Regions from separate parts of the Neobacillus sp. MER 74 genome, predicted to be linked through region 3. Evidence: a T-box and tRNA genes for the amino acid it is inferred to sense, from the RefSeq annotation. Region 3 holds a T-box; the other regions hold tRNA genes.
The links. A T-box is a leader RNA that pairs with one kind of tRNA and senses whether it is charged. The one in region 3 lies ahead of pheS (phenylalanine--tRNA ligase subunit alpha), so its partner is inferred to be a tRNA-Phe.
Positions count from the first base shown of each region.

Region 1: it encodes a tRNA-Phe, which carries the amino acid that the T-box ahead of pheS (phenylalanine--tRNA ligase subunit alpha) is inferred to sense. The anticodon was not compared.
Region 2: it encodes a tRNA-Phe, which carries the amino acid that the T-box ahead of pheS (phenylalanine--tRNA ligase subunit alpha) is inferred to sense. The anticodon was not compared.
Region 4: it encodes a tRNA-Phe, which carries the amino acid that the T-box ahead of pheS (phenylalanine--tRNA ligase subunit alpha) is inferred to sense. The anticodon was not compared.

Region 1 covers NZ_JAMAUV010000001.1:830,130-833,028, reverse strand. Annotated here, with positions in the region: partial or broken rRNA gene M3610_RS04180 (23S ribosomal RNA) at 1-303, shown strand, start outside; rRNA gene rrf (5S ribosomal RNA) at 432-548, shown strand; tRNA gene M3610_RS04170 (tRNA-Asn) at 563-637, shown strand; tRNA gene M3610_RS04165 (tRNA-Ser) at 643-734, shown strand; tRNA gene M3610_RS04160 (tRNA-Glu) at 753-827, shown strand; tRNA gene M3610_RS04155 (tRNA-Val) at 866-941, shown strand; tRNA gene M3610_RS04150 (tRNA-Met) at 960-1,033, shown strand; tRNA gene M3610_RS04145 (tRNA-Asp) at 1,036-1,112, shown strand; tRNA gene M3610_RS04140 (tRNA-Phe) at 1,118-1,190, shown strand; tRNA gene M3610_RS04135 (tRNA-Tyr) at 1,240-1,324, shown strand; tRNA gene M3610_RS04130 (tRNA-Trp) at 1,330-1,403, shown strand; tRNA gene M3610_RS04125 (tRNA-His) at 1,415-1,490, shown strand; tRNA gene M3610_RS04120 (tRNA-Gln) at 1,520-1,594, shown strand; tRNA gene M3610_RS04115 (tRNA-Gly) at 1,599-1,673, shown strand; tRNA gene M3610_RS04110 (tRNA-Cys) at 1,682-1,755, shown strand; tRNA gene M3610_RS04105 (tRNA-Leu) at 1,798-1,883, shown strand; tRNA gene M3610_RS04100 (tRNA-Leu) at 1,911-1,992, shown strand; tRNA gene M3610_RS04095 (tRNA-Gly) at 2,271-2,344, shown strand; gene M3610_RS04090 (B3/B4 domain-containing protein) at 2,423-2,899, opposite strand, start outside.
Region 2 covers NZ_JAMAUV010000008.1:350-3,248, reverse strand. Annotated here, with positions in the region: gene glgB (1,4-alpha-glucan branching protein GlgB) at 1-289, opposite strand, end outside; tRNA gene M3610_RS14725 (tRNA-Glu) at 1,013-1,084, opposite strand; tRNA gene M3610_RS14720 (tRNA-Ser) at 1,093-1,183, opposite strand; tRNA gene M3610_RS14715 (tRNA-Asn) at 1,187-1,261, opposite strand; tRNA gene M3610_RS14710 (tRNA-Ile) at 1,270-1,346, opposite strand; tRNA gene M3610_RS14705 (tRNA-Gly) at 1,351-1,424, opposite strand; tRNA gene M3610_RS14700 (tRNA-His) at 1,441-1,516, opposite strand; tRNA gene M3610_RS14695 (tRNA-Phe) at 1,544-1,619, opposite strand; tRNA gene M3610_RS14690 (tRNA-Asp) at 1,626-1,702, opposite strand; tRNA gene M3610_RS14685 (tRNA-Met) at 1,705-1,778, opposite strand; tRNA gene M3610_RS14680 (tRNA-Ser) at 1,947-2,039, opposite strand; tRNA gene M3610_RS14675 (tRNA-Ile) at 2,059-2,135, opposite strand; tRNA gene M3610_RS14670 (tRNA-Met) at 2,152-2,228, opposite strand; tRNA gene M3610_RS14665 (tRNA-Ala) at 2,249-2,324, opposite strand; tRNA gene M3610_RS14660 (tRNA-Pro) at 2,342-2,418, opposite strand; tRNA gene M3610_RS14655 (tRNA-Arg) at 2,425-2,498, opposite strand; tRNA gene M3610_RS14650 (tRNA-Leu) at 2,521-2,609, opposite strand; tRNA gene M3610_RS14645 (tRNA-Gly) at 2,620-2,691, opposite strand; tRNA gene M3610_RS14640 (tRNA-Leu) at 2,755-2,839, opposite strand; tRNA gene M3610_RS14635 (tRNA-Lys) at 2,853-2,899, opposite strand, start outside.
Region 3 covers NZ_JAMAUV010000008.1:164,476-167,374, forward strand. Annotated here, with positions in the region: gene M3610_RS15525 (TrmH family RNA methyltransferase) at 48-797, shown strand; T-box leader at 859-1,127, shown strand; gene pheS (phenylalanine--tRNA ligase subunit alpha) at 1,199-2,236, shown strand; gene pheT (phenylalanine--tRNA ligase subunit beta) at 2,288-2,899, shown strand, end outside.
Region 4 covers NZ_JAMAUV010000051.1:100-2,681, forward strand. Annotated here, with positions in the region: rRNA gene rrf (5S ribosomal RNA) at 1-44, shown strand, start outside; tRNA gene M3610_RS27220 (tRNA-Glu) at 84-158, shown strand; tRNA gene M3610_RS27225 (tRNA-Val) at 198-273, shown strand; tRNA gene M3610_RS27230 (tRNA-Thr) at 448-523, shown strand; tRNA gene M3610_RS27235 (tRNA-Lys) at 545-617, shown strand; tRNA gene M3610_RS27240 (tRNA-Leu) at 656-737, shown strand; tRNA gene M3610_RS27245 (tRNA-Gly) at 777-851, shown strand; tRNA gene M3610_RS27250 (tRNA-Leu) at 866-946, shown strand; tRNA gene M3610_RS27255 (tRNA-Arg) at 964-1,037, shown strand; tRNA gene M3610_RS27260 (tRNA-Pro) at 1,044-1,120, shown strand; tRNA gene M3610_RS27265 (tRNA-Ala) at 1,138-1,210, shown strand; tRNA gene M3610_RS27270 (tRNA-Ser) at 1,218-1,310, shown strand; tRNA gene M3610_RS27275 (tRNA-Asp) at 1,470-1,543, shown strand; tRNA gene M3610_RS27280 (tRNA-Phe) at 1,590-1,662, shown strand; tRNA gene M3610_RS27285 (tRNA-Trp) at 1,676-1,749, shown strand; tRNA gene M3610_RS27290 (tRNA-His) at 1,765-1,840, shown strand; tRNA gene M3610_RS27295 (tRNA-Gln) at 1,857-1,931, shown strand; tRNA gene M3610_RS27300 (tRNA-Cys) at 1,940-2,013, shown strand; tRNA gene M3610_RS27305 (tRNA-Gly) at 2,025-2,098, shown strand; tRNA gene M3610_RS27310 (tRNA-Ile) at 2,108-2,181, shown strand; tRNA gene M3610_RS27315 (tRNA-Asn) at 2,191-2,265, shown strand; tRNA gene M3610_RS27320 (tRNA-Arg) at 2,271-2,344, shown strand.

The DNA.
Region 1 (2,899 bases), on a different contig from region 3:
GAGACAGTTCGGTCCCTATCCGTCGTGGGCGCAGGAAATTTGAGAGGAGCTGTCCTTAGTACGAGAGGACCGGGATGGACGCACCGCTGGTGTACCAGTTGTTCTGCCAAGAGCATCGCTGGGTAGCTATGTGCGGACGGGATAAGTGCTGAAAGCATCTAAGCATGAAGCCCCCCTCAAGATGAGATTTCCCATAGCGCAAGCTAGTAAGAACCCTGAAAGATGATCAGGTTGATAGGTCAGAGGTGGAAGCGTGGTAACATGTGGAGCTGACTGATACTAATCGTTCGAGGACTTAACCAATTTTAAGGTGAACTCTGAGTTTACAAACTTCTTCTGCATTATCTAGTTTTGAGGGAATGAAAAAAATTAAATTTTCCTCTTGAAAAATATGAAAAAGACATTATAATAAAATAGTGTCGAATATATGGTCTGGCAATTATGGCGAGAAGGTCACACCCGTTCCCATACCGAACACGGAAGTTAAGCTTCTCAGCGCCGATGGTAGTTGGGACACGCGTCCCTGTGAGAGTAGGACGTTGCCAGGCTGTAATTATATTATTCCGCAGTAGCTCAGTGGTAGAGCTATCGGCTGTTAACCGATCGGTCGTAGGTTCGAGTCCTACCTGCGGAGCCATATATGGAGAGCTGTCCGAGTGGCCGAAGGAGCACGATTGGAAATCGTGTAGGCGGGTAACCCTGTCTCAAGGGTTCAAATCCCTTGCTCTCCGCCATAACTTTTTAAACGATATGGCCCCTTGGTCAAGCGGTTAAGACACCTCCCTTTCACGGAGGTAACACGGGTTCGAGTCCCGTAGGGGTCACCAAAGTTTTTTACGCTAGTGAAGATAATTTTCATTAATTTGGAGGATTAGCTCAGCTGGGAGAGCATCTGCCTTACAAGCAGAGGGTCGGCGGTTCGATCCCGTCATCCTCCACCATATTTACATTATAATTGTCGCGGGGTGGAGCAGTCTGGTAGCTCGTCGGGCTCATAACCCGAAGGTCGCAGGTTCAAATCCTGTCCCCGCAATTGGTCTGGTAGTTCAGTTGGTTAGAATGCCTGCCTGTCACGCAGGAGGTCGCGGGTTCGAGTCCCGTCCAGACCGCCACTTGTGGCTCAGTAGCTCAGTCGGTAGAGCAAAGGACTGAAAATCCTTGTGTCGGCGGTTCGATTCCGTCCTGAGCCACCTTTAGTTTTTTTGCTTGCACTAGATGCGAGTGTTATGAATAGTATGTGGAGGGGTAGCGAAGTGGCTAAACGCGGCGGACTGTAAATCCGCTCCCTCCGGGTTCGGCGGTTCGAATCCGTCCCCCTCCACCATTTATAGGGGTATAGTTTAAAGGTAGAACGAAGGTCTCCAAAACCTTTGGTGTGGGTTCGATTCCTACTACCCCTGCCAATTATACTGTGGCGATTGTGGCGAAGTGGTTAACGCATCGGATTGTGGTTCCGACATTCGTGGGTTCGATTCCCATCAGTCGCCCCATTATATTAAAATTCAAAATTAGTAAACATTGGGCTATAGCCAAGCGGTAAGGCATCGCACTTTGACTGCGACATGCGTTGGTTCAAATCCAGCTAGCCCAGCCAATTTGCGGAAGTAGTTCAGTGGTAGAACACCACCTTGCCAAGGTGGGGGTCGCGGGTTCGAATCCCGTCTTCCGCTCCAATATTTATGGCGGCATAGCCAAGTGGTAAGGCAGAGGTCTGCAAAACCTTTACCACCGGTTCGAATCCGGTTGCCGCCTCCATAATATTTGCCAAGTATATATAAGACTAGGTAATTAGATTTCGCCGGGGTGGCGGAACTGGCAGACGCACAGGACTTAAAATCCTGCGGTAGGTGACTACCGTACCGGTTCGATTCCGGTCCTCGGCATTGCTTTATCAAAACATTTTATTACGCGCCGGTGTGGCGGAATTGGCAGACGCGCACGACTCAAAATCGTGTTCCGTGAGGAGTATCGGTTCGACCCCGATCACCGGTATCAAATGGTTTTAAAAAAAGTTGCTCATATAATTATGGGCAACTTTTTTTGATTAAGGTTATAGACCCTAATCGTTCCCTTGATTAAAGAAAAATGCAGTCAACGGTAACGAATAGATATGTCCGTTCTTCGGCCATTGTGAGGGACGTGAATATCCGCACCCCCCTTTGTAATCTTTTTCGACAAAATCTGCATTTTCCCCTTGACTATAGTAAAAATAGTGTGTAATATAATAAGGGTCAGTTGCTGATATAAATGATTCATCAACTGTTAAAAATGCGGGTGTAGTTTACTGGTAAAACCTCAGCCTTCCAAGCTGATGTAGTGGGTTCGATTCCCATCACCCGCTCCATACATATTAACTAACGCAGTTTATCGTTACATAAGAGAACGATGAATTGCGTTTTTTTATATAAAGAAAAAAGATGTCCTATGGACACCTGACTAATTGGAAGGTTGCTTCTCCTCCATGTATTTGAGTAAACATGTTCATCAATGACTCTGTTAGTCTCCTCGAGTTTTCAACATTGGTTGACGGCTGCAAATAGATTATCTGCAGGGCATTTTTGGTCGCTAACGTTACTGGTGCTCTATCAGAATCGACGAAGGGACTTCCAAAGGGCCCCAGATTATCTGATGATACAATCAGGCGATGCAAAGAGTTTTTTCGTCCATTCAACCCAGTATACTCTTCTCCCTCCGTTCCCAATCGAATGTTCACGGGTCCATTTAAATTATCCTGATCGTATATTCCAATAGGTACTTGATATTGTAAGGAGAAAAAATTATTTATATCAATTGCACTTTGAATAGATGAAAGATAATTTTGTTTTTGAACTCTTCTGTATAACGCTTCGACTGAGGGACGATATCGATTCGGGTCTTTCCCATACTTTTTAAAAACCGA
Region 2 (2,899 bases), 160 kb from region 3:
AGAATATTTCATACTTATAAATCTTTCCGGTTAGATCCCTGTTTACAATTAGAATCCATACTCCTTCATCGTTAACCCTTTGCAATTCATACCCTTTACCATTCCAGTTATTAAAATCCCCCGTTAGCCTAACTGCAGAAGCATTAGGGGCCCATACGCAAAATCGTGTATAAATTTTATCGGAATTCTTAAAGATATGAGCGCCAAAAAGCTGATGACTTTGAAAATAATTTCCTTCATGAAATAAATGCAACTGATAGTCAGTCGGAAAAAACGTATTCACTGTCATGGCTCTCCTCATCCTCAATGAAAATATGTATTTCAAAGTCCAATTATAAGTGTATTTAATCAATATTTCTCATAATACTTTTTTATCTTTTCTGACAATAATCGATATATTTTCCTATCAAAACACAACATTCCTCACATTTCGACATCATTCCACAATATATCTATCATTAATCGCCAAAATATTATAAAAATTTTTTTAATTTTTTTCACAAAAAGTTATTTTAATTTTAATTCAAAATATGTCTAAATCGCATAGATGTAAGCGTTATCAACGTATTTTTTGGAAATTAGAATCGAAATTATTATTTTGATATAATTTTAGAGTAGTAAGATATCCTTTTTCAGGTTAGTATATTGGACTCGTATTTGGGTAAATTTGGTTAGAAGATACAAGAATTAGATGAGAATTTTCAAAAGGGAAAATATAATATGGAGAGATTATTCCACTAGTTCTCTTTAAGGATGATTGGATTGTGGTAAACATTTTACTGCTTTTTTCATATTAAAATTGACAATAACAATTATAGACTGCATAAAATGGCCTTTTCTCCATATGGGCGTCAATCGACTTGATTGGCTACCTAAAGCGGCCTTGGTCCACCCTTACAGTCGTCAATCACTTTAAGCTTGCAGCCTAGAGATTAAATTAGTTTAGCTATCTTTTAAAAGAATTTTACACAAAAAAAAGACTGATAACTTAATTGTTATCAGTCTTTTCGTATGACCCCTACGGGACTCGAACCCGTGTTACCTCCGTGAAAGGGAGGTGTCTTAACCGCTTGACCAAGGGGCCATAAGATATGGCGGAGAAGGAGGGATTTGAACCCTCGCGCCGGTTACCCGACCTACACCCTTAGCAGGGGCGCCTCTTCAGCCACTTGAGTACTTCCCCGTTTGGCTCCGCAGGTAGGACTCGAACCTACGACCGATCGGTTAACAGCCGATAGCTCTACCACTGAGCTACTGCGGAACAATATATGGTGGGCCTAAATGGACTCGAACCATCGACCTCACGCTTATCAGGCGTGCGCTCTAACCAGCTGAGCTATAGGCCCATATTGGAGCGGGTGATGAGAATCGAACTCACAACATCAGCTTGGAAGGCTGAGGTTTTACCACTAAACTACACCCGCATATAATAATTTATTATGGGGCGACTGATGGGAATCGAACCCACGAATGTCGGAACCACAATCCGATGCGTTAACCACTTCGCCACAATCGCCATAATAATATTGTTTTAAAACAAAAATGGTGGCTCAGGACGGAATCGAACCGCCGACACAAGGATTTTCAGTCCTTTGCTCTACCGACTGAGCTACTGAGCCAACATATGGCGGTCTGGACGGGACTCGAACCCGCGACCTCCTGCGTGACAGGCAGGCATTCTAACCAACTGAACTACCAGACCAATTGCGGGGACAGGATTTGAACCTGCGACCTTCGGGTTATGAGCCCGACGAGCTACCAGACTGCTCCACCCCGCGACAATAGAAATTATTAATTTTGGAGCATGCTCCATATCTTGTTTCTAACCGCCCCGATTTCAGAAAGCTTATTCGAGAAGCAGCTCAATCGTTGCGCTGAGGATGATTCGAAGAAGCATATTCGAACGTGCTCCACCCCGCGACAATAGAAATAAGTTATAATATCTATGGAGGAGGAAGAGGGATTCGAACCCCCGCGCGGTATGACCCGCCTGTCGGTTTTCAAGACCGATCCCTTCAGCCAAACTTGGGTATTCCTCCAAATTAAATATAAAACTAATGGTGGACCTTGTAGGACTCGAACCTACGACCGGACGGTTATGAGCCGTCTGCTCTAACCAGCTGAGCTAAAGGTCCAAGTTAAGATAATATTTGGTAGCGGCGGAGGGGATCGAACCCCCGACCTTACGGGTATGAACCGTACGCTCTAGCCAGCTGAGCTACACCGCCATACTATCATGTAAAATTATTGGTGGAGTCTAGGGGGATCGAACCCCTGACCTCCTGCGTGCAAAGCAGGCGCTCTCCCAGCTGAGCTAAGACCCCATTGATTATAAGAAGCATGGTCGGGAAGACAGGATTCGAACCTGCGACCCCTTGGTCCCAAACCAAGTGCTCTACCAAGCTGAGCTACTTCCCGTAAAAGTGCGCCCTGAGAGATTCGAACTCCCGACCTTTTGATTCGTAGTCAAACACTCTATCCAGCTGAGCTAAGGGCGCATATGAATTTAATTAACTTAAATGGTGCCGAGGACCGGAATCGAACCGGTACGGTAGTCACCTACCGCAGGATTTTAAGTCCTGTGCGTCTGCCAGTTCCGCCACCCCGGCATTAGTAGAGAGCGGAAGACGGGATTCGAACCCGCGACCCCCACCTTGGCAAGGTGGTGTTCTACCACTGAACTACTTCCGCATATCAAGGGAAGTTATTTTGCTATTGCAAACAACTTTGTTTATTTTACTTCGTAAAAAAACTTGGTGCGGGTGAAGGGAGTCGAACCCCCACGCCTTGCGGCGCCAGATCCTAAGTCTGGTGCGTCTGCCAATTCCGCCACACCCGCATATTCATTTAAATGGTGAGCCATGAAGGACTCGAACCTTCGACCCTCTGATTAAAAGTC
Region 3 (2,899 bases):
TAGGCTATAATATAAAAATCATCGTTATTGTAAAAGGAGAGCGGGTTTTGAAGCATATAGAATCAATCAATAATCCCAAAGTTAAACAATGGAAAAAACTGTTAACAAAAAAAGAACGGGATAGGTCAGGAACATTTTTAGTGGAAGGCTTCCATTTAGTTGAAGAAGCCCTGAAACAAGGGGAACAAATTTTAGAAATCATTGTTTCTGAAAAAGTGGATTTACCTTCAAGATGGGATGCTGGTTCCACGCCAGTTACACAAGTTACGGAAGAGATATCGAATTCCTTAACCGATACGGAAGCACCACAGGGAATTTATGCCGTCTGCCGAATCGCAGCTCCGGAAATACGTAATGCAAAAACCTACCTGTTCATTGACGCGGTTCAGGACCCGGGCAATCTAGGCACTATGATTCGTACCGCTGATGCAGCGGGGATTGACGCTGTTGTGGTGGGACGTGGAAGTGTGGATATTTTCAACTCTAAGGTCCTTAGGTCTGCACAAGGAAGTCATTTTCACCTGCCGATAATTAGAGGGGACCTTCATGAATGGATGGACAAACTGCAGGAAAAAAATATTCCTGTTTACGGTACAGCACTTGAAGGGGCCTCTGCATATACTGATATTTCCACAGGTGATTCGTTTGCCTTGATTGTTGGAAATGAAGGAAATGGTGTGGGTAAAGATATTCTTGCAAGTACAACAGCGAACCTTTATATCCCCATTTACGGGAAGAGTGAGTCATTAAATGTGGCCGTGGCGACAGGGATCCTGCTTTATTATTTGAAAAAATAGGCGTAAACTAGTTTGACCTTGTGTAGAGAATTATTATATAATAATGAACAATATGGAATATTAAATGACGATGACGGAGAAAAGTATCTTATTTAAAGCTATTTAGGGAGAAAGTGCCGTGACTGAAAGCACTTTTATGGCAAGGATAAGAGAAGTTCACCTCCTGAGTTGGCATCGGGACCACGATTAAAAGCAATAGCAGTCCAGCTGCTTCGCTTTCCGTGTAAAGATGCACCGGCATAAGCCGTTATCCGAATGAAGCGAACACAATGTGTTTTACATAACGTGTTTACAAGGGTGGTACCGCGAAACTTTAACCTCGTCCCTTTCCAGGGATGGGGTTTTTTTGTTTTTTCTGGTGCCTGACACCAATTACCGATTACTATGAAGGAGGAATTGACATGCAAGAGCGTTTAAAGGAATTGCAGGAAGAGGCTATTCAAAAAATTGAACAGTCTGGAAGCTTAAAAGAATTAAATGACATCCGTGTTGCCTACTTAGGAAAAAAGGGGCCAATTACGGAAGTGTTGCGTGGCATGGGGAAACTTTCAGCTGAAGAGCGTCCAGTGATGGGGGCATTAGCAAACGAAGTTCGTGAAGCGATTGCCGAAAAAATTGAAGCCAAACAAAAGGGGTTAGAAGAAGCAGCTGTCCTAGAAAAGCTAGCTTCTGAAAGTATCGATGTTACTCTTCCAGGCCGCCCAGTGAAGGTTGGAAATCATCATCCGCTGACTAGAATCATCGAAGAAATTGAAGACTTATTTATCGGAATGGGTTACCAGGTAGCTGAAGGTCCAGAAGTTGAACAGGATTATTATAACTTCGAAGCTCTTAATTTACCGAAAGGCCACCCAGCCCGTGATATGCAGGATTCTTTCTATATTACAGAAGACATTCTTCTTCGTACTCATACCTCTCCGGTTCAAGCCCGGACGATGGAAAAGCACCAAGGCAAAGGTCCAATCAAGATTATTTGTCCAGGTAAAGTGTACCGCCGTGATAATGATGATGCGACACACTCCCACCAATTTATGCAAATCGAAGGTCTTGTTGTCGGTGAAAACATCCGAATGAGCGACCTAAAAGGAACATTAGAAGTGTTTGCGAAGAAAATGTTCGGGGAAGATCGTGAAATCCGTCTACGCCCAAGCTTCTTCCCATTCACAGAACCTTCTGTTGAAATGGACATTTCTTGTAAAATTTGCGGCGGTCATGGCTGCAGCGTTTGTAAGCGCACCGGCTGGATCGAAATTCTTGGTGCTGGTATGGTCCATCCGAACGTTCTAGAGATGGCAGGATACGATTCTAAAAAATACACAGGTTTCGCCTTCGGTATGGGACCTGAGCGAATTGCAATGTTAAAGTACGGTGTCGATGATATCAGACATTTCTATACAAATGATGTTCGTTTCTTAAAACAATTTTCAAAACACGAGTAAGTGGGAAGGCTTCAATCCGTTGAAGTTGAATAAATAAAGGAGGATGACGACATGTTCGTTTCATATAAATGGCTCCAAGATTATATCGATTTAACTGGAGTAACTGCTGCTGAATTAGCAGAAAAAATTACAAAAAGCGGTATTGAGGTTGAGGGAGTCGAAATCCTTAACGATGGTATTAAAGGTGTTGTAGTTGGTCATGTCCTTGAACGTGAGCAGCACCCAAATGCCGATAAATTAAGCAAATGTCTTGTTGATGTAGGCGGTGAACAGCCGGTACAAATCATTTGCGGTGCACCAAATGTAGCACAGGGACAGAAGGTTGCGGTGGCAACAGTAGGTGCAGTATTACCAGGTAATTTTAAAATAAAACGTGCGAAACTTCGCGGTGAAGAATCAAACGGAATGATCTGTTCGCTGACAGAGTTAGGCATGGAAGGAAAGGTAGTTCCGAAAGAGTATTCAGAGGGAATCTTTGTTTTTCCAGCGGATACAGCAGTAGGCGTCGATGCACTAGCCGAGTTAAATCGTGACGATGAGATTCTTGAACTTAGCTTGACTCCAAACCGTGCGGATTGTTTAAGCATGCTAGGTGTTGCCTATGAAGTGGCAGCGATACTTGGCAGAGACGTTAAACTTCCAGAAACAAACCTGCAGGCTTCA
Region 4 (2,582 bases), on a different contig from region 3:
GTAGTTGGGACACGCGTCCCTGTGAGAGCAGGACGTTGCCAGGCTAACCCTTTTGGGTTATTTTTTTCGTCAATATTTAATATGGCCCCTTGGTCAAGTGGTTAAGACACCTCCCTTTCACGGAGGTAACACGGGTTCGAATCCCGTAGGGGTCACCAAAGTTTTTTCATGCTAGTGAAAATAACTTTCATTATTTTGGAGGATTAGCTCAGCTGGGAGAGCATCTGCCTTACAAGCAGAGGGTCGGCGGTTCGATCCCGTCATCCTCCACCATATTTATCTTTTATAGATTACGCCGGGGTAGCTCAATTGGTAGAGCACGACCGAATATGCTTCCTGAATGAACTTCAGCATACTGACCGAGCTGCTGCTTGGACAAGCTTTTTGAGGTCAGGATGACGGTAACAATACCAGCGTGTTCAAACTAAATATTTTTTCAAATTTTACGCCGGGGTAGCTCAATTGGTAGAGCAACTGACTTGTAATCAGTAGGTTGGGGGTTCAAGTCCTCTCGCCGGCACCATTTATTTTTTTTGCTTTTTTTGAGCCATTAGCTCAGTTGGTAGAGCATCTGACTTTTAATCAGAGGGTCGAAGGTTCGAGTACTTCATGGCTCACTAGAGTTTTTTGCGAAAGCAAAATAACTATTAATATTGCGGGTGTGGCGGAATTGGCAGACGCACCAGACTTAGGATCTGGCGCCGCAAGGCGTGGGGGTTCGACTCCCTTCACCCGCATCAAAGTTTTTTGCAAGAGCAATATAACTTACAACCTTTGCGGAAGTAGTTCAGTGGTAGAACACCACCTTGCCAAGGTGGGGGTCGCGGGTTCGAATCCCGTCTTCCGCTCCAACTTACGCCGGTGCGGCGGAACTGGCAGACGCACAGGACTTAAAATCCTGCGGTAGGTGACTACCTTACCGGTTCGATTCCGGTCCTCGACACCATTTAAATTAAATCATATGCGCCCTTAGCTCAGCTGGATAGAGTGTTTGACTACGAATCAAAAGGTCGGGAGTTCGAATCTCTCAGGGCGCACTTTAACGGGAAGTAGCTCAGCTTGGTAGAGCACTTGGTTTGGGACCAAGGGGTCGCAGGTTCGAATCCTGTCTTCCCGACCATGCTTCTAATAACAAATGGGGTCTTAGCTCAGCTGGGAGAGCGCCTGCTTTGCACGCAGGAGGTCAGGGGTTCGATCCCCCTAGACTCCACTTATTCGGAGGAATACCCAAGTTTGGCTGAAGGGATCGGTCTTGAAAACCGACAGGCGGGTCATACCGCGCGGGGGTTCGAATCCCTCTTCCTCCTCCATAACTCGTAATCTATTCTTATTGTCGCGGGGTGGAGCACGTTCGAATATGCTTCTTCGAATGATCTACAGCGCAACGATTGAGCCGCTGCTTGAATATGCTTTCTGAAATCAGGGCGGTCAGTATCAAATCGTGGAGCATGCTCCAAATTGAAAACTCTGGTCCGGTAGTTCAGTTGGTTAGAATGCCTGCCTGTCACGCAGGAGGTCGCGGGTTCGAGTCCCGTCCGGACCGTACTTTTATCCCCAGTAGGTAACTACTGTTGATATAGATTTTGTGTGGCTCAGTAGCTCAGTTGGTAGAGCAAAGGACTGAAAATCCTTGTGTCGGCGGTTCGATTCCGTCCTGAGCCACCTTTTTATATGGAGGGGTATAGTTTAAAGGTAGAACGAAGGTCTCCAAAACCTTTGGTGTGGGTTCAATTCCTACTACCCCTGCCAAATGATTCTATAATGGCGGTTGTGGCGAAGTGGTTAACGCATCGGATTGTGGTTCCGACATTCGTGGGTTCGATTCCCATCAGCCGCCCCATATATTTTATAAATATTGGGCTATAGCCAAGCGGTAAGGCATCGCACTTTGACTGCGACATGCGTTGGTTCAAATCCAGCTAGCCCAGCCATACATAAAGGCAGCATAGCCAAGTGGTAAGGCCGAGGTCTGCAAAACCTCTATCCCCGGTTCAAATCCGGGTGTTGCCTCCAATTTAATAAATGCGGGTGTAGTTTAGTGGTAAAACCTCAGCCTTCCAAGCTGATGTTGTGAGTTCGATTCTCATCACCCGCTCCACATAAATATGGGCCTATAGCTCAGCTGGTTAGAGCGCACGCCTGATAAGCGTGAGGTCGATGGTTCGAGTCCATTTAGGCCCATCATATTGTTCCGCAGTAGCTCAGTGGTAGAGCTATCGGCTGTTAACCGATCGGTCGTAGGTTCGAGTCCTACCTGCGGAGCCATAAATGCGCCTTTAGCTCAGCTGGATAGAGCATACGCCTTCTAAGCGTAGGGTCAGAGGTTCGAATCCTCTAAGGCGCGTAAAAAACAAAGTAAAAACGCTTATCTAAGCGTTTCAGACTGTCGACAAATCCGAAGGATTTCGGGTTTTAAATCGACAGTCTTTTTTGTTTGGCTCATTAAACTAGTCTGTTGATTTCCGTTCCAGGAGGCTTCGCTTTCCGCGGGCGGTTCGGGGAGCCTCCTCGGCGCTTTCAGCGCCTGCGGGGTCTCCCCTGTCCCGTACTCCCGCAGGAGTCTTCGCCGCCTTCCACTCCAA